One region of the Kitasatospora sp. NPDC004272 genome, then DNA from elsewhere that is predicted to be linked to it. Evidence: riboswitches for the same ligand, from Rfam matches in the RefSeq annotation. Region 1 holds a riboswitch; each other region holds the start of a gene.
The links. Region 1 has a riboswitch for cyclic di-AMP ahead of ACWEO5_RS15285 (NlpC/P60 family protein). Riboswitches for the same ligand answer to the same signal wherever they lie in the genome.
Positions count from the first base shown of each region.

Region 2: it holds a riboswitch for cyclic di-AMP, as region 1 does, so the genes downstream of both, ACWEO5_RS06970 (M23 family metallopeptidase) here and ACWEO5_RS15285 (NlpC/P60 family protein) in region 1, are expected to answer to the same signal.
Region 3: it holds a riboswitch for cyclic di-AMP, as region 1 does, so the genes downstream of both, ACWEO5_RS31635 (transglycosylase family protein) here and ACWEO5_RS15285 (NlpC/P60 family protein) in region 1, are expected to answer to the same signal.
Region 4: it holds a riboswitch for cyclic di-AMP, as region 1 does, so the genes downstream of both, ACWEO5_RS29475 (transglycosylase family protein) here and ACWEO5_RS15285 (NlpC/P60 family protein) in region 1, are expected to answer to the same signal.

Region 1 covers NZ_JBSGET010000041.1:36,473-39,989, forward strand. The annotation lists gene ACWEO5_RS15275 (NYN domain-containing protein) at 1-125, shown strand, start outside; gene ACWEO5_RS15280 (NlpC/P60 family protein) at 325-1,362, shown strand; cyclic di-AMP (ydaO/yuaA leader) riboswitch at 1,725-1,880, shown strand; gene ACWEO5_RS15285 (NlpC/P60 family protein) at 1,891-2,985, shown strand; gene ACWEO5_RS15290 (NlpC/P60 family protein) at 3,194-3,517, shown strand, end outside.
Region 2 covers NZ_JBSGET010000014.1:22,365-25,881, forward strand. The annotation lists gene ACWEO5_RS06965 (SDR family oxidoreductase) at 1-340, shown strand, start outside; gene ACWEO5_RS06970 (M23 family metallopeptidase) at 416-1,219, opposite strand; cyclic di-AMP (ydaO/yuaA leader) riboswitch at 1,230-1,392, opposite strand; gene ACWEO5_RS06975 (YiaA/YiaB family inner membrane protein) at 1,619-1,909, shown strand; gene ACWEO5_RS06980 (alpha/beta fold hydrolase) at 2,071-2,934, shown strand; gene ACWEO5_RS06985 (TetR/AcrR family transcriptional regulator) at 2,934-3,517, shown strand, end outside.
Region 3 covers NZ_JBSGET010000142.1:11,138-14,654, reverse strand. The annotation lists gene ACWEO5_RS31640 (MFS transporter) at 1-482, opposite strand, end outside; cyclic di-AMP (ydaO/yuaA leader) riboswitch at 988-1,151, shown strand; gene ACWEO5_RS31635 (transglycosylase family protein) at 1,155-2,384, shown strand; gene ACWEO5_RS31630 (CapA family protein) at 2,406-3,517, opposite strand, start outside.
Region 4 covers NZ_JBSGET010000122.1:10,889-14,405, reverse strand. The annotation lists gene ACWEO5_RS29480 (cytochrome P450 family protein) at 1-1,200, shown strand, start outside; cyclic di-AMP (ydaO/yuaA leader) riboswitch at 1,453-1,631, shown strand; gene ACWEO5_RS29475 (transglycosylase family protein) at 1,635-2,351, shown strand; gene eno (phosphopyruvate hydratase) at 2,654-3,517, shown strand, end outside.

The DNA.
Region 1 (3,517 bases):
CCGAGCCGCAGGGACGGCCGGTGGTGGTGGTCTCCGCCGACCGGGAGGTGGCGGACGGGGTGCGCAAGGCGGGTGCCCGGCCGGTGGCCTCGGTGCTGCTGCTGAACCGGCTCGCGCGCAGCTGAAGAGGCGCAGCTGAGACGGGGTCAGGGGACCTCAGGGCGACCGGAGTGTGACGGTCCGGTGAAGGGGGGCGGGTGCCCGGGGCCGGAAGCCCCCCGGGAGTGGACGCGGGGGTGGGGACTTCACTAGGGTCTGGCGTCAAACCTATATTCCGGACCATCACTCTTTGGGGTGAGTCCAGCAGGAAGAAGGAGCACCCCCTTGGCCTCCCACCGCCGTCCCAAGCAGCCGAGCCGTGCGCGGATCTCCGTGTTCACCGCCGCCGCCGCGACCGCGGTCGCCCTGACGGCCCAGGCCAGCGCGCACGCCGCCCCGGCCCAGCCGAACAAGGACGAGGTCAAGGCGCAGGTCGACAAGCTGCTGGAGGAGCAGGAGCAGGCGGCCGAGAAGTACAACGGCGCCAAGGAGCGGGCCGACCAGTTGCGCAAGCAGGCCAGCGACCTGCAGGACCAGGTGGCCCGCGGCCAGGAGCAGTTGACCGAGCTGGCCTCCGGGCTCGCGGCGGTGGCCGGGGACCAGTACCGGCAGGGCGGTGTCGACCCGTCGATGCAGCTGATGCTCTCCGCCGACCCGGACCAGTACCTGACCAAGGCGTCCTCCTTCGACCAGGCCGCCAGCACCCAGGCCGAGACGCTCAAGTCCCTCAAGGACCAGCAGCGCCGCCTGGACCAGCAGAAGCAGGAGGCCGCGGCCGTCCTGCACGAGCTGGACACCCAGACCCAGGCGCTCAACGACGCCAAGAACGACGTGAACAGCAAGCTCGCCGAGGCGCAGAAGCTGCTCTCCAGGCTGAACGCCGCGGACCGGGCCGCGATCCTCCAGGGCAGCGGCGGCACCGCCTCGCGCAGCGCCTCCCGGGTCGACCCGTCCACCCTGCCGCAGGCCAGCGGCTACGCGGCGACCGCGGTGTCGGCCGCGCTCGGCAAGCAGGGCTCGCCGTACGTCTGGGGCGCCACCGGTGCGAGCACCTTCGACTGCTCGGGCCTGATGGTGTGGGCGTACAAGCAGGCCGGCGTCTCGCTGCCGCGCACCTCGCAGTCGCAGGGCAGCTACGGCGTGAACGTGGGCACCGACTGGCACAACGCGCAGCCCGGCGACCTGGTCATCTACTACAGCGACCGGCACCACGTCGGCATGTACATCGGCAACGGCCTGGTGGTGCACGCCCCGCGCACCGGTGACGTGGTGAAGACGATGAAGGTCGACACCCTGCCGATCTCCACCATCCGCCGGGTCTGACGGTCCGAAAAATCGGACAAACGCCCCACCGGGCGACAACTGACGCATCGTGACACGCCCGGACGGGTCGAGATCCCCCTGTGATCCGCGACACGTCCGGGCGAGGCATTTCCCGACCGTATCGTGAGAATTATTACGCTCTGTGTAAGTAATCGATCACGTTCGGTCAGATTCATTGCGGTATTTGATTCAGAATCAGATTTTTTTCCGACAAGGATTTGAACGGATCACGGATCGGTTACTAGGGTCGTGCTTCGACCACCGCAGAGTCGATCGCCCAAGGGGGGCGGCGGCGGGGGTCGCCGCCGAGTCCGTGACGCAGCGGGCAGACCGTCAACACCGGGTCTGCTGACGGGGATACCCCTACGGGGGTGCTGTCGAACGGAGCCGGGGAACCACGTTCCCCCGGGGTGAATCGGCGCCGGGACGGCCGCGTGCGGTCGGTGAGGCGTCGTAGGGCACATCTCTTCCGGCCCGAACCCGTCAGCTCACCCGGTAGGCGGTGTGAGGAAGAAGGAGTCCGCCTTCGTGGCGTCCCATCGCCGTCCCAAGCCCGTCGGCCGTGCCCGGGTCTCGATTCTCACTGCCACCGCCGCCGCTGCCGTGGCGCTGTCCGCCCAGGGCGGTGCGCACGCCGACCCCGCGCCCACCAAGGACCAGGTCAAGCAGCAGGTCGACCAGCTCAACGAGCAGGCCGAGGTCAAGACGGAGGCGCTCAACGCCTCCGTCGAGAAGCAGCAGGAGCTGCAGAAGCAGGTCGGCCAGCTCCAGGACCAGCTCGCCCGGCAGCAGGAGCAGGTGACCACCGCGCAGGAGGGCCTGGCGGGCATCGCCGCCGAGCAGTACCGCAGCGGCAGCATGCCGCAGACCATGCAGCTGATGCTCTCCAGCAGTCCGGACTCGTTCCTCGGGGAGGCCGGCACGCTGAACGCGGTCGGCTCCACCCAGGCGGACCTGCTGAAGACCTTCAAGTCCGAGCAGGCCAAGCTCGACGCCCAGCGCAAGGAGGCCGAGTCCAAGCTCGCCGAGCTGGACACCACCACCAAGGCCCTGCAGGCCGACAAGGACGACGTCAAGGCGAAGCTGGCCAAGGCCCAGGAGCTGCTCAACACGCTGACCCAGCAGGAGCGCGACCAGCTCGCCGCCGCCGAGGCGAAGGCCGCCGCGGATGCCAAGGCGAAGGCCGACGCCGCGCAGCGCGCCTCCCGCGACGCCGACCAGCACGCCTCCCGCGACACCGTCCGGGTGGAGCTGAACGCCCCGGCGTCCTCCAGCTTCTCGGGCAACGCGGTCGGCGCGGCGGTCTCCAAGCTCGGCAGCTGGTACTCCTACGGCGCGGCCGGTCCGAGCACCTTCGACTGCTCCGGCCTGATGCAGTGGGCCTACAAGCAGGCCGGCGTGTCGATCCCGCGCACCTCGCAGGCGCAGGCCGGGGCCGGGACCAACCTGGGCACCGACATCGCCAACGCCCGCCCGGGCGACCTGATCATCTACTACAGCGACCAGCACCACGTCGGCATGTACGTCGGCAATGGGCAGATCGTCCACGCCCCGCACACCGGCGCGCAGGTCCGCTACGAGTCGGCGACGGTCATGCCGATCAACCGGATCGTCCGGATCTGACGGTCCGGCACGGCCTCCGGCCCGGTACCCCGCAGGGGGTGCCGGGCCGTTCTCGTCCTGGTGTCCGATTCGCGGTCAAATATTCGTGCCTGTCGGGGTTTGGACTGGATCGATCCGACTCGCTAACCTCTGCCCCCGGGCCCCCGCGAGGACGGCCGTCCGACGGCGGACGGCGGCGGAGGCCGGCCGCAGAACGGAGCCGTCGCACGTGTCCGTGCACCGTCGCACCCCGCTGCCCGGCGTCCAGCGCCTGGCCCGCGCCCTGGCGCTCACCGCCGCCGCCACCGGCGCGCTCGGGCTGACCGTCGGCGGGGCCGCCGCCGCCCCGCTCACCCCGGCCGAGCCGGTGAGCCGCGGCGAGGTCAAGGCCCAGGTCGACCAGCTCTACGAGGAGGCCGAGCAGGCGTCCGAGAAGTACAACGCCGCCCAGGAGCGGCAGCAGCGGCTCCAGGCCGAGGCCGGCGGCCTGCAGGACCAGGTCGCCGCCGGACAGGAGGAGCTGAACCGGATGCGCGGCGACCTGGCCGCCGTC
Region 2 (3,517 bases), on a different contig from region 1:
CCTGGTCAACACCTCGTCGATCGCGGCGCGGAACCTCTTCCCGACCTTCGCCGTCTACTCCGCGACCAAGGCGTACGTCACCCACCTCTCGCTCCACCTGCGGGCCGAGCTGGGCGCCAAGCGGGTCCGGGTCTCGGCGATCGAGCCCGGCATCGTCGACACCGAGCTCCAGTCGCACGTCACCGACCGGGGCGCGCTCGCCTGGCTGGACGGTTCCAAGGAGGCGATGGAGTGGCTCACCCCCGGCGACATCGCCAGGACGGTCGGCTTCCTGGCCGCCCTGCCGCCGCGCGTCAACCTCCAGCAGGTCACCGTGATGCCGACCGGCCAGGCGAGCTGAGGGCGCGGCGGTCGCGCCGCGACCAGCCGGGGCCGCGGCCCCGGGGTCAGCGGCCCCGGCGGTCGCGGCCGCCGGTCACGGCTGGAGGCCGAGGTGGCGGAGCCAGGGCAGCGGGTCGACCGGGGAGCCGTCGGCGAGGCGGACCTCCAGGTGGAGGTGCGGGGTGGTGGCGCTGCCGGTGGAGCCGACGGTGCCGAGGAGGGTGCCGGGCGCGGCCTGGCCGGGGGCGGCGGTGATCCGGGCGAGGTGGCAGTACCAGAGCTCGGTGCCGTCGGGGAGGGTCTGGACGACGCGGTAGCCGTAGGTGCCGGACCAGCCCGCGGCGGTGACGGCGCCGGCGGTGACGGCGGTGACGGGGGTGCCGGTGCGGGCGGCGAAGTCCAGCCCGTTGTGCAGGTGCGCCCAGTGCAGGCCGGCCTGCGAGAACCCGTCGCCCAGCCGGTAGCCGGTGAGCGGGAGGGCGGGCGCGGAGCGGTCGGTGCCGGGTGCGGCGGCCGTCGTGGTCGTCCCGGCCCGCCGGTCGGCGCGCTTGGCCTCGGCGTCCTGCGCGGCGGCCAGCCGGGCGGACTCCTCGGCGTCGGTGCGCTGTCCGTCGGCCTGCTGCAGGATGCGGGCGGCGAGGGCGAGTCCGGGGTCGGCGGCGAGCAGGTCGTCGGAGACCTCGTCGGCGGCGGTGACGGGGGCCGGGGCGGGCGCGGGGGCGGCCTGGGCGGGAGCGGCGGCGAGACCGGTGGCGCCGAGCGCGGCGGTCATCGCGGTGACGCCCAGCAGGGGCGCGCCGGTGCGGGCCTGGCGGGGGAGCCGGTGCCGGACGGGCTCGGCCTCGACCGGGTGGTCGAGCAGCTGGGTGCCGGTGCTCTCGGTGTAGGTCGACGCCACTGGGGCGCGCTCCTTCCTTCCCTGCCGCCGACCGGGTTAGCTGACGGGTTCGGAGGTGGAAGGTCTCCTACGGTCGGGCCCAGGGCCGTCCCGATTCACCCCGGTGGAACGTGGTTCCCCGGCTCCTGGACCTGCCGCGGGGCAGGACCGGATGGATTAGGCGTGGCGCACGGTGCCGCATGGTTACGGCGTTGCCGACCGCGCTGCGTTATCAAACGTTAATCCTATGGACCCCATGATTCCAAGCGCCCTCCTGGGTGCAGTGAAAGTTTCCTGACGCCCTATGGGCGATTTGTGACGGTTCGTCGATGTACCCGGATCCGGCCATGACGGACCGTGACGGAGCAGTTGAGTATCCGTACTCACGACCTGCCCGCGCCCCGGCGGGACCCTGGCCCCATGACCGCTCCCGTACCCCGCCGCACCACGTCCGCCTACTACCTGCAGGCCGTCGCGTCCTTCGCGTTCGCGACCGCCGCCCTGGCCCTGGGGGTCGCCTACCTCCCGGTCAGCGCGTGGATGCGCGCCTTCCTCGCCGTCGGCCTGCTCTACCAGGTCACCTCCGCGTTCACACTGGCCAAGGTGGTCCGGGACCGCCAGGAGGAGGGCGCGATCACCAGCCGGGTCGACCAGGCCCGGCTGGAGAAACTGCTCTCCGAGCACGACCCGTTCCGGGCCGACGGGATCTGAGCCGGACGGGGTCCGGGACGGACGGGGTCCGGAGCGCGCCCGTCGGCGGGCGCACCCGCCGGGCTTGACGGCTAAGGCTATTAGCCTTAGCTTTATGGCTATTGGCAGGAGCCGGGCGCGGAGCCCGGAGCGCCGGACGACGCCCGCCCAGGAGGCCCGCGATGAACAGCACCCTCGGCACCACCACCCGGTACCTCGACGTCCCCGGCGGCCGGATCGCCTTCGACGACGCCACCGGCCCCGGCACCCCGGTCGTCCTGCTGCCCGGCATGCTCGACCGGCGGACCGTCTACCGCTTCCTCGCCCCGCTGCTGGGGGCCGCCGGGCACCGGGTGGTCACCATGGACCTGCGCGGCATGGGCGAGTCCTCCACCGGTTTCACCGACCACACCCCGGCGGCGATCGCGGACGACCTGGTGGCCCTGCTGGAGCACCTGGACCTGCGCGGCGCCGTCCTGGTGGGCAGCTCGTACACCGGCGCCACCGTGGTGCGGGCCGCGGCGCTCGCCCCCGAGCGGACCGGCGGGGTGGTGCTGGTCGACGCCTTCATCGAGAACCTGCCGCTGAACGCCTTCCAGAAGGCGCTGTTCGGCCTGGCCGCCCCGCTGGTCAGCGCCTTCCCGGGCCTGTGGGGCTCGATGCAGAAGTTCTACTACCCGGCCGCCGCCCGGCCCGCCGACTTCGAGGACTACCGGGCCGGCCTGGCCGCGATGCTCCGCGAGCCGGCCCGCAAGACGGCGCTGCGCGGCTACCTGAAGGGCGACTCGGCGCCGGTCGGCTGGTGCGCGGCGGTCGACGTACCCGCGCTGGTGCTGATGGGCGAGCGGGATCCCGACTTCCCGGACCCGGAGCTGGTCGCCGACCGGCAGGCCGCCGCGCTGCGCGGCCGCAAGGTGATGATCGCCGGCGCCGGCCACTACCCGATGGCCGGCCGCCCGCAGGCCGTCGCCGACGCCCTGCTGCCCTTCCTCGCCGAGCTCGACGGCCCGGCCGGACCGACCGACGAGAACGGGACCGCCCGCTGATGCCCCGCGCCGGACTCTCCACCGCCGCCGTGGTGGACCACGCCCTGGAACTGATCGACGAGCGCGGCGCCGAGGCGCTGACCCTGGCCGCGGTCGCCGCCAGGGCCGGGGTGGCCACCCCGTCGCTGTACAAGCACGTGGCCGGCGGCCTGCCCGAACTGCGCCGCCTGGTCGCCGTCCGCACCACCGGGGAGCTGGCCGACCACCTGGCCGCCGCCGTCCTCGGGCACTCCCGGGACGGCGCGGTCCGCGCCCTGCTGGGCGCCTACGCCGGGTACGCCCTGGCGCACCCGCGGCGGTACGCGGCGCTGCCGCAGGTGCCGGACCCGGATCCGGGCCCGGAGCTGGCCGAGGCCGCCGAGCGGCTGGTGGGGGTGCTGTTCGCGGTGCTGCGCGGCTACGGGCTGGAGGGCTCGGAGGCGGTGCACGCCGTGCGGACGCTGCGGGCGGCGGCCCACGGGTACGCCTCGTTGACCACGGCGGGGGCGTTCCAGCTCGCCGAGGGCACCGACGTCACGCTGGAGCGGCTGACCGGGGTGCTGGTCGAGGGGCTGGCCAACTGGCCCGGCGGCGAAGGCCCGTG
Region 3 (3,517 bases), on a different contig from region 1:
AGCGCGGGTCCGACCACCAGCGACGTCGATTGCACGAACCCGCGCAGCGCGTTCGCCTCGCGCAGCCGGTCGGCGGGGACGAGCAGGGGCAGCAGCCCGGTGGAGGCCGGGAGGAAGAAGGCGTCCGCGACGCCGAACAGCGCCATCAGCAGCGCCAGCGTCCCGACCCGGGCGGTGCCGGTGAGCAGCAGCACGGCGGCGGCCGCCTGGACGGCGCAGCGCACCAGGTCGGAGGCCAGCATGATGCGCTGCCGCGGTATCCGGTCCGCCCAGACGCCCCCGGCCAGTGTGAACACCAGCAGCGGGAGCAGCCCGGCAGCCGTGACCAGGCCGACGTCCGCGGCCGAGCCGCCGATCGCCAGCACCGCGAAGGGCAGCGCCACGAACGAGACCCGGTCCCCCAGGACCGACAGCGACTGCCCGACGAACAGCCGGGCGAACTGGCGCTCGGTGCGGAGCACTTCGGGGATCGGAACGCGCACGGGACCTCCTCGACGAATCCGGCGCTCCCGGCCCACCCGACGGACCCGACGAGCCCGACGGACCGGAGCAGCGCACCCGCCGCACGGGACGGCGAGCAGGGCGATCGTAGGAAGCCCGCGCACCCCCTGTCGCGTGATTTATCCGCAACACGGACAATGCCCCGATTTCACCGAACTTCCTTACCCTGCAAGCGACTTGTCACCAATTGCCTGCCTCTGTCACCCAACCGGTGCGTCGGCCTTCCCCGTTCGCCTTCCCCCCAATCCCAGCGATCGGCCACACTTCTCCAGCCGGTCCGTCGACCTCCCGCCCCCGGCCGACTCCGCCTCCGGCCCGAGACATCGTCAACAGGTCGTCCACTCACCACGCGGGAACCGGCGTGACGAAGGCGTGATCCGGGCGCGACGCGCTTGTGATTGCCGCGTTCGAGTGAATAGGCTCCTCCCAGCCCGCACCACCGGGCCCCGCGCGCGAGAACGCCGAGCCCTGTCCGCCGCGCCGTCGGGTCGACCACCACCACCCTTGGACAGGGGCGGGGGAACCACGATTGTTGCCGTCCCCCACGGCTAGGGGTGAAGCCGTCCGCACCGGGTGACCGGACGCGGCGGCCGGGCCTCCCTCCCGGTCCGAACCCGACAGCTCACCTCGCAGGCGTGCGGAGAGGATCTCGCATGCTCTTCACGGGTTCGGGACGTCACCGTCGGCAGGGTCCGGCGGAGAAGGCAGCCGAGCGCGCGATCGCGGTGGCCGGCGTGGCCGGCGTCGGCATCGCCCTGCCGCTGCTCGCCGTGACCGGCGCGCACGCCGCCCCCAGCGCGGTCTGGGACCGGGTCGCCGAGTGCGAAAGCGGAGGGAACTGGGGCTCCGACGCGGGCAACGGCCTCTACGGCGGCCTGCAGATCAACGCCCAGCGCTGGACGGACTACGGCGGCACCCAGTTCGCCCCGCTGCCGAACGGGGCCACCCGCAGCCAGCAGATCGCCGTCGCCGAACGCATCCTGGCCACCGAGGGCCCCTCGCCCTGGTCCTCGTGCGTGGACGAGGCGGGCCTGAGCACCGCCACCGCGCCGGGCGTCGTCGACGACAACGACTCGGCCGACGAGACGGGTTCGCTGCGCGGCGCCCGCGGCATCGCGGCGGTCAACGCCGCCCCGGACGGCAGCACCGTCCCGAGCGGGAACACCGCGCCGGTGTTCTCCGGCCTGCCCGGCTACGACCCGGTCTCGCACGTGTACTGGTACGAGAAGAACGGCGCCTGGTTCTGGACCAGCCACCAGAGCCTGTACGAGCGTTACCTGCAGCTGACGCACCCCCAGCCGCAGCCGAGCGCCCCCGCCCCGACCGGCCCCGCCCCGGACGCCCCGGCCACGGACGCCCCGACCGCGCCGGGCACCCCGTCGGCCGCCCCCGGCACCCCGCTGCCGCCCACCGACCCGACCGCCACGCCCGGCCCGGGCACGCCCACCGACGGCAGCAACGGGAACGGGAACGGCGGCAACGGGACCGGCCTGGTCCCCACCCTCCCGGTCACCCCGTCGCCCAGCCCGTCCGGCAGCGCCGACTCCTCCGGCACCACCGGCACCACCCCCGCCCCCTCGCCCACCGGCAGCACGGCGGCCCCGGACGCGTCCGCCGCGTCGGCAACCCCGGCTCCGGACCCGGCCGCACCGACGGCTCCGGACCCGGCCGCGTCGACCGCCCCGGATCCGGCCGCACCGGCGGCCCCGGCGGCGGCCGCGTCCGCGCAGCCGTACACCGTCACCACCGGCGACACCCTGGCCGCCATCGCCCGCGAGCACGCGCTGGGCGGTGGCTGGTCCGAGCTCTACAGGTCCAACCAGCAGGTGGTCGGCGAGAACCCGGACCTGATCCGTCCGGGCCAGGTGCTCGACCTGGGCTGACCGACTCCGGGCCGGCCGCCGTCACTTCGGGACGGCGGCCAGCCCGGTGCAGCCGCGCAGGCCGTCGCGGCGCTGCTGGGCGGCCTTCGCGGCGTTCCCGCTCTGCGGGACGGGCACGCCCCGGCCGTCGATGTGGGCGGGGGTGAAGGTCTCGCCGGTGACGCGGCCGTCGGCGGTGACGGTGAGCGTGGTGACGCCGGTCTCGTCGGAGGCGGTGTAGTTCGAGGTGCCGTACCAGAGGAAGTTGCCGAAGCCGTACGCCACGTAGGTCTTGCCGAGCATGCCCGCGCCGAGCATGGTGTGGGCGTGGGTGCCGACCACGGCGGTCGCCCCGGCGTCGGCGAGCTTCTTGGCGAGGGCGCTCTGCGCGCGGGTCGGGCAGGCCACGCCCTCGTCGCCCCAGTGCAGGTAGACCAGGACCACCGGTGCCTGCGCCTTCGCCGCGGTGACGGCGCGCAGCAGCGCGGTCTCGTCGAGGGCGGAGGCGATGCCCGGCTTGTGGGCGCCGGCCCGCCACTTCTGGTTGGTGATCTCGTTGACCTGGCTGGCCCCCAGCACGGCGACCTTCACGCCGCGCACGGTGGCGACGTACGGGGCGTACGCCTCCTCGGCGTCCTTGCCGATGCCGACCACCGGGATCGGGGAGGCGGCCTTGGCGGCGAGGGTGTCGGCGAGGCCGTCGGGGCCGAAGTCGACGGCGTGGTTGTTGGCCTGGGAGACCACGTCGACACCGGCGTCCTTGAGCGCGTCGAGCGCCTTGGGGGTGGTGCGGAAGGTGTAGGTCTTGGGTTCGGCCTTGCCGCGGCCGGTGATGGCGGTCTCCAGGTTGAGCACCGCCAGGTCGGCGGCGGAGAGCGTCGCGGAGATCGGGCCGAGGGCGGTGTCGGCCTTGCCCGCTCCGAGCCGGGAGGCGGTGCGGCCCTCGAAGTGGACGTCTCCCGCGAAGGCGACCGTGATGCTGCCGCCCGTACCGGGGCTCGCCGGGGTGCTCCCCTGCGACTCCCCCGGGGCCGGTCCGGTGGACGCGGCGGCCGTCGGTGCCGGCGTCGCGGACGCCGGGGCCGCGGCGCCGGTGGCAGGGCCGGTGGCGGCCCGGTCCGCGGAGGGTTCCGGTCCGCCGCACCCGGCGACGG
Region 4 (3,517 bases), on a different contig from region 1:
GAGTTCGCCGCCGACCCCTACCCGGCGTACGCCTGGTTGCGGGAGCACGCGCCGGTGCACCGCACCACCCTGCCGAGCGGGGTCGACGCCTGGCTGGTCACCCGCTACGCGGACGCCCGGCAGGCGCTCGCGGACGCCCGGCTGTCCAAGAACCCGGCGCACCACAGCGAGCAGGCCCACCGCAGCGGCCGGGTCGGCATCCCCGGCGAGCGGCAGGCCGACCTGATGACCCACCTGCTGAACATCGACCCGCCGGACCACACCCGGCTGCGCCGGCTGGTCTCCAAGGCGTTCACCCCGCGCCGGGTGGCCGAGTTCGAACCGCGGGTGCGGGAGATCACCGACCGGCTGATCGACTCCTTCGCCGGCCGCGGCGAGGCCGACCTGATCCACGAGTTCGCCTTCCCGCTCCCCATCTACGCGATCTGCGACCTGCTCGGCGTCCCGGCCGAGGACCAGGACGACCTGCGCGACTGGGCCGGGATGATGATCCGTCACACGGGCGGTAAGAGGGGAGGGGTGGGCCGGGCCGTCAAGCAGATCCGCGGCTACCTGGCCGACCTGATCCACCGCAAGCGCGCCGACCTGGGCGACGACCTGATCTCCGGCCTGATCCGGGCCGGTGACCACGGCGAGCACCTCACCGAGAACGAGGCCGCGGCGATGGCCTTCATCTTGCTCTTCGCCGGGTTCGAGACCACCATCAACCTCATCGGCAATGGCATGTACGCGCTGCTGCGCAACCCGGACCAGCGCACCCTGCTCCAGGAGTCGCTGGGGCGCGGCGAGTCCGGCTTGCTGGAGACCGGCGTCGAGGAACTGCTGCGCTACGACGGCCCGGTGGAGCTGGCCACCTGGCGGTTCGCCACCGCACCGCTGACCATCGGCGGGGTGGACGTCCCGGTCGGCGACCCGGTGCTGGTGGTGCTGGCCGCGGCGGACCGCGACCCGGCCCGGTTCTCCGCCGAGAACACCCTCGACCTGGCCCGCTCGGACAACCCGCACCTGGGTTTCGGTCACGGCATCCACTACTGCATCGGCGCCCCGCTGGCCCGGCTTGAGGGACAGCGCGCGATCGGCAGCCTACTGACCAGGCTTCCGGACGTTCGGTTGGCGGCCGATCCGGCCGAGCTGCGCTGGCGGGGCGGGCTGATCATGCGCGGTCTGCGCGACCTCCCGGTCTCCTTCACACCCCGCTGACGCCGTTTCAGCACCCGCGACACGCCGCCGCGCAGGGCCGACGACACGCCGGGGCGGGGGCGCGCGTCGCACGCCTGCTCGGAATCAATCCGGACATACCGGGATCGTTCGTGTACGTGGAACGAAGATCCGTGATTTCGGCGTGATCATGGTGATATGAGCTTGTGATTGCTCGTCAGCTTTGCCTACTCTCCGACATGCCCGCAGCTGCGGGCCCCGATCGCGGCACGCCGAGTCCTGTCCGCCGCGTCCTCGGGCCACCTACCAGGTACCGGACAGGAGCGGGGGAACCAGTGTGAACGCCGTAGTCCCAACGGCTTGGGGTGAAGCCGCCGAGCAGCGGGCGCAACCGCGTCCGGAGCGTCCGGCGGCCGGGCCAGCCTCCCGGTCCGAACCCGACAGCTCACCTCGCAGGCGTGCGGAGAGGAAGTCCCGTGCTGTTCTCCAACGCTGCTCGTCACCGCCGTAGTACCAAGGCCGAGAAGGTCATCGCCGCCGCCGGCGTGGCCTCGGTCGGCCTGGCCCTGCCACTGCTCGCCGCCACCGGAGCGGCAGCCGCCCCCGTCGACACCTGGGACCGCGTGGCCCAGTGCGAGAGCGGCGGCGACTGGAACATCAACACCGGCAACGGTTTCTACGGCGGCCTGCAGTTCACCTCCTCCACCTGGCGCGCCTTCGGCGGCGGCCAGTACGCGGCCCGCGCCGACCAGGCCAGCCGCGCCCAGCAGATCGCGGTGGCCGAGCGGGTGCTCGCCGCCCAGGGCCCCGGCGCCTGGCCGGTCTGCTCCAAGCGGGCCGGCCTCGCCAAGGGCGGCGCGCCCGCCGACACCTCCGCGGACACCGCCTCGCGCTCCCAGGAGCGCCCGACCGCGCCCCAGCAGCCGAAGAGCTCGCCGTCGAAGAAGCCCGCGAAGCCCGCTGCCCCCGCCGAGCCCGCCGCCCCCGCCGAGCCGCCGGCGGCCCCGCAGAACGGCGCCGCCCCGCAGGACGCGCCCGCCGGCGGTTACACCGTCCAGGGCGGCGACACGCTCTCCGGCATCGCCGCCGCGCAGCACGTGTCCGGCGGCTGGGAGCGGATCTACCAGGCCAACCACGAGCTGATCGGTGCCGACCCCGACCTGATCCTGCCCGGTCAGGTGCTCTCCCTCTGACCCCGGTCCGGTTCCGGTCCGACCCCGGTCCCGGCATGTGGGACGCGCCGGTCCGGCGGCCTGACGAGGCCCCGCCGCCGCCCTGACGAGGGCCGCGTCCCCTGGCCGCCCGTCCGCTCCCGGCGCGCGCCGAGCAGTTCGCGCCGCCGGGGGCGGCGGAGCGGCCGTCAAACAGGTGAACTACCGGTGAGTAGCCGGGCCACACCGTGAGACGGGGCCCGGCCGGGCGTGGCCGCACGGCGCTGTGCGGCTAGGCTCTGGTCGTAACGACCACACATCCGCTTCCGCTAGGAGATGCACTCGTGCCGTCCATTGATGTCGTCGTAGCCCGTGAGATCCTCGACTCCCGCGGCAACCCCACGGTCGAGGTCGAGGTCGGTCTCGACGACGGCAGCACCGGTCGCGCGGCCGTCCCGTCGGGTGCCTCCACCGGTGCCTTCGAGGCCCTGGAGCTCCGTGACGGCGACAAGAGCCGCTACTTCGGCAAGGGCGTCGAGAAGGCCGTCCTCGCCGTGATCGAGCAGATCGGCCCCGAGCTGGTCGGCTACGACGCCACCGAGCAGCGCCTCATCGACCAGGCCATGCTCGACCTGGACGCCACCCCGGACAAGTCCTCGCTCGGCGCCAACGCCATCCTGGGCGTCTCCCTCGCCGTGGCGCACGCCGCCTCCGAGGCCAGCGACCTGCCGCTGTTCCGCTACCTGGGCGGCCCGAACGCCCACGTGCTGCCCGTCCCGATGATGAACATCCTCAACGGCGGCTCGCACGCGGACTCCAACGTCGACATCCAGGAGTTCATGATCGCCCCGATCGGCGCGGAGTCCTTCTCCGAGGCCGTCCGCTGGGGCGTCGAGGTCTACCACACCCTCAAGGGCGTGCTGAAGGAGCGCGGGCTCTCCACCGGCCTGGGCGACGAGGGCGGCTTCGCCCCGAACCTGGACTCCAACCGCGAGGCCCTCGACCTCATCACCGAGGCGATCAAGAAGGCCGGCTACACCCCGGGCAAGGACGTCGCGCTCGCCCTGGACGTCGCCGCCTCCGAGTTCTTCAAGGACGGCGCCTACCAGTTCGAGGGCAAGGCGCTCTCCTCCGCCGACCTGATCGCGTACTACGCCGAGCTGGTCGCCGACTACCCGCTGGTCTCCATCGAGGACCCGCTGGACGAG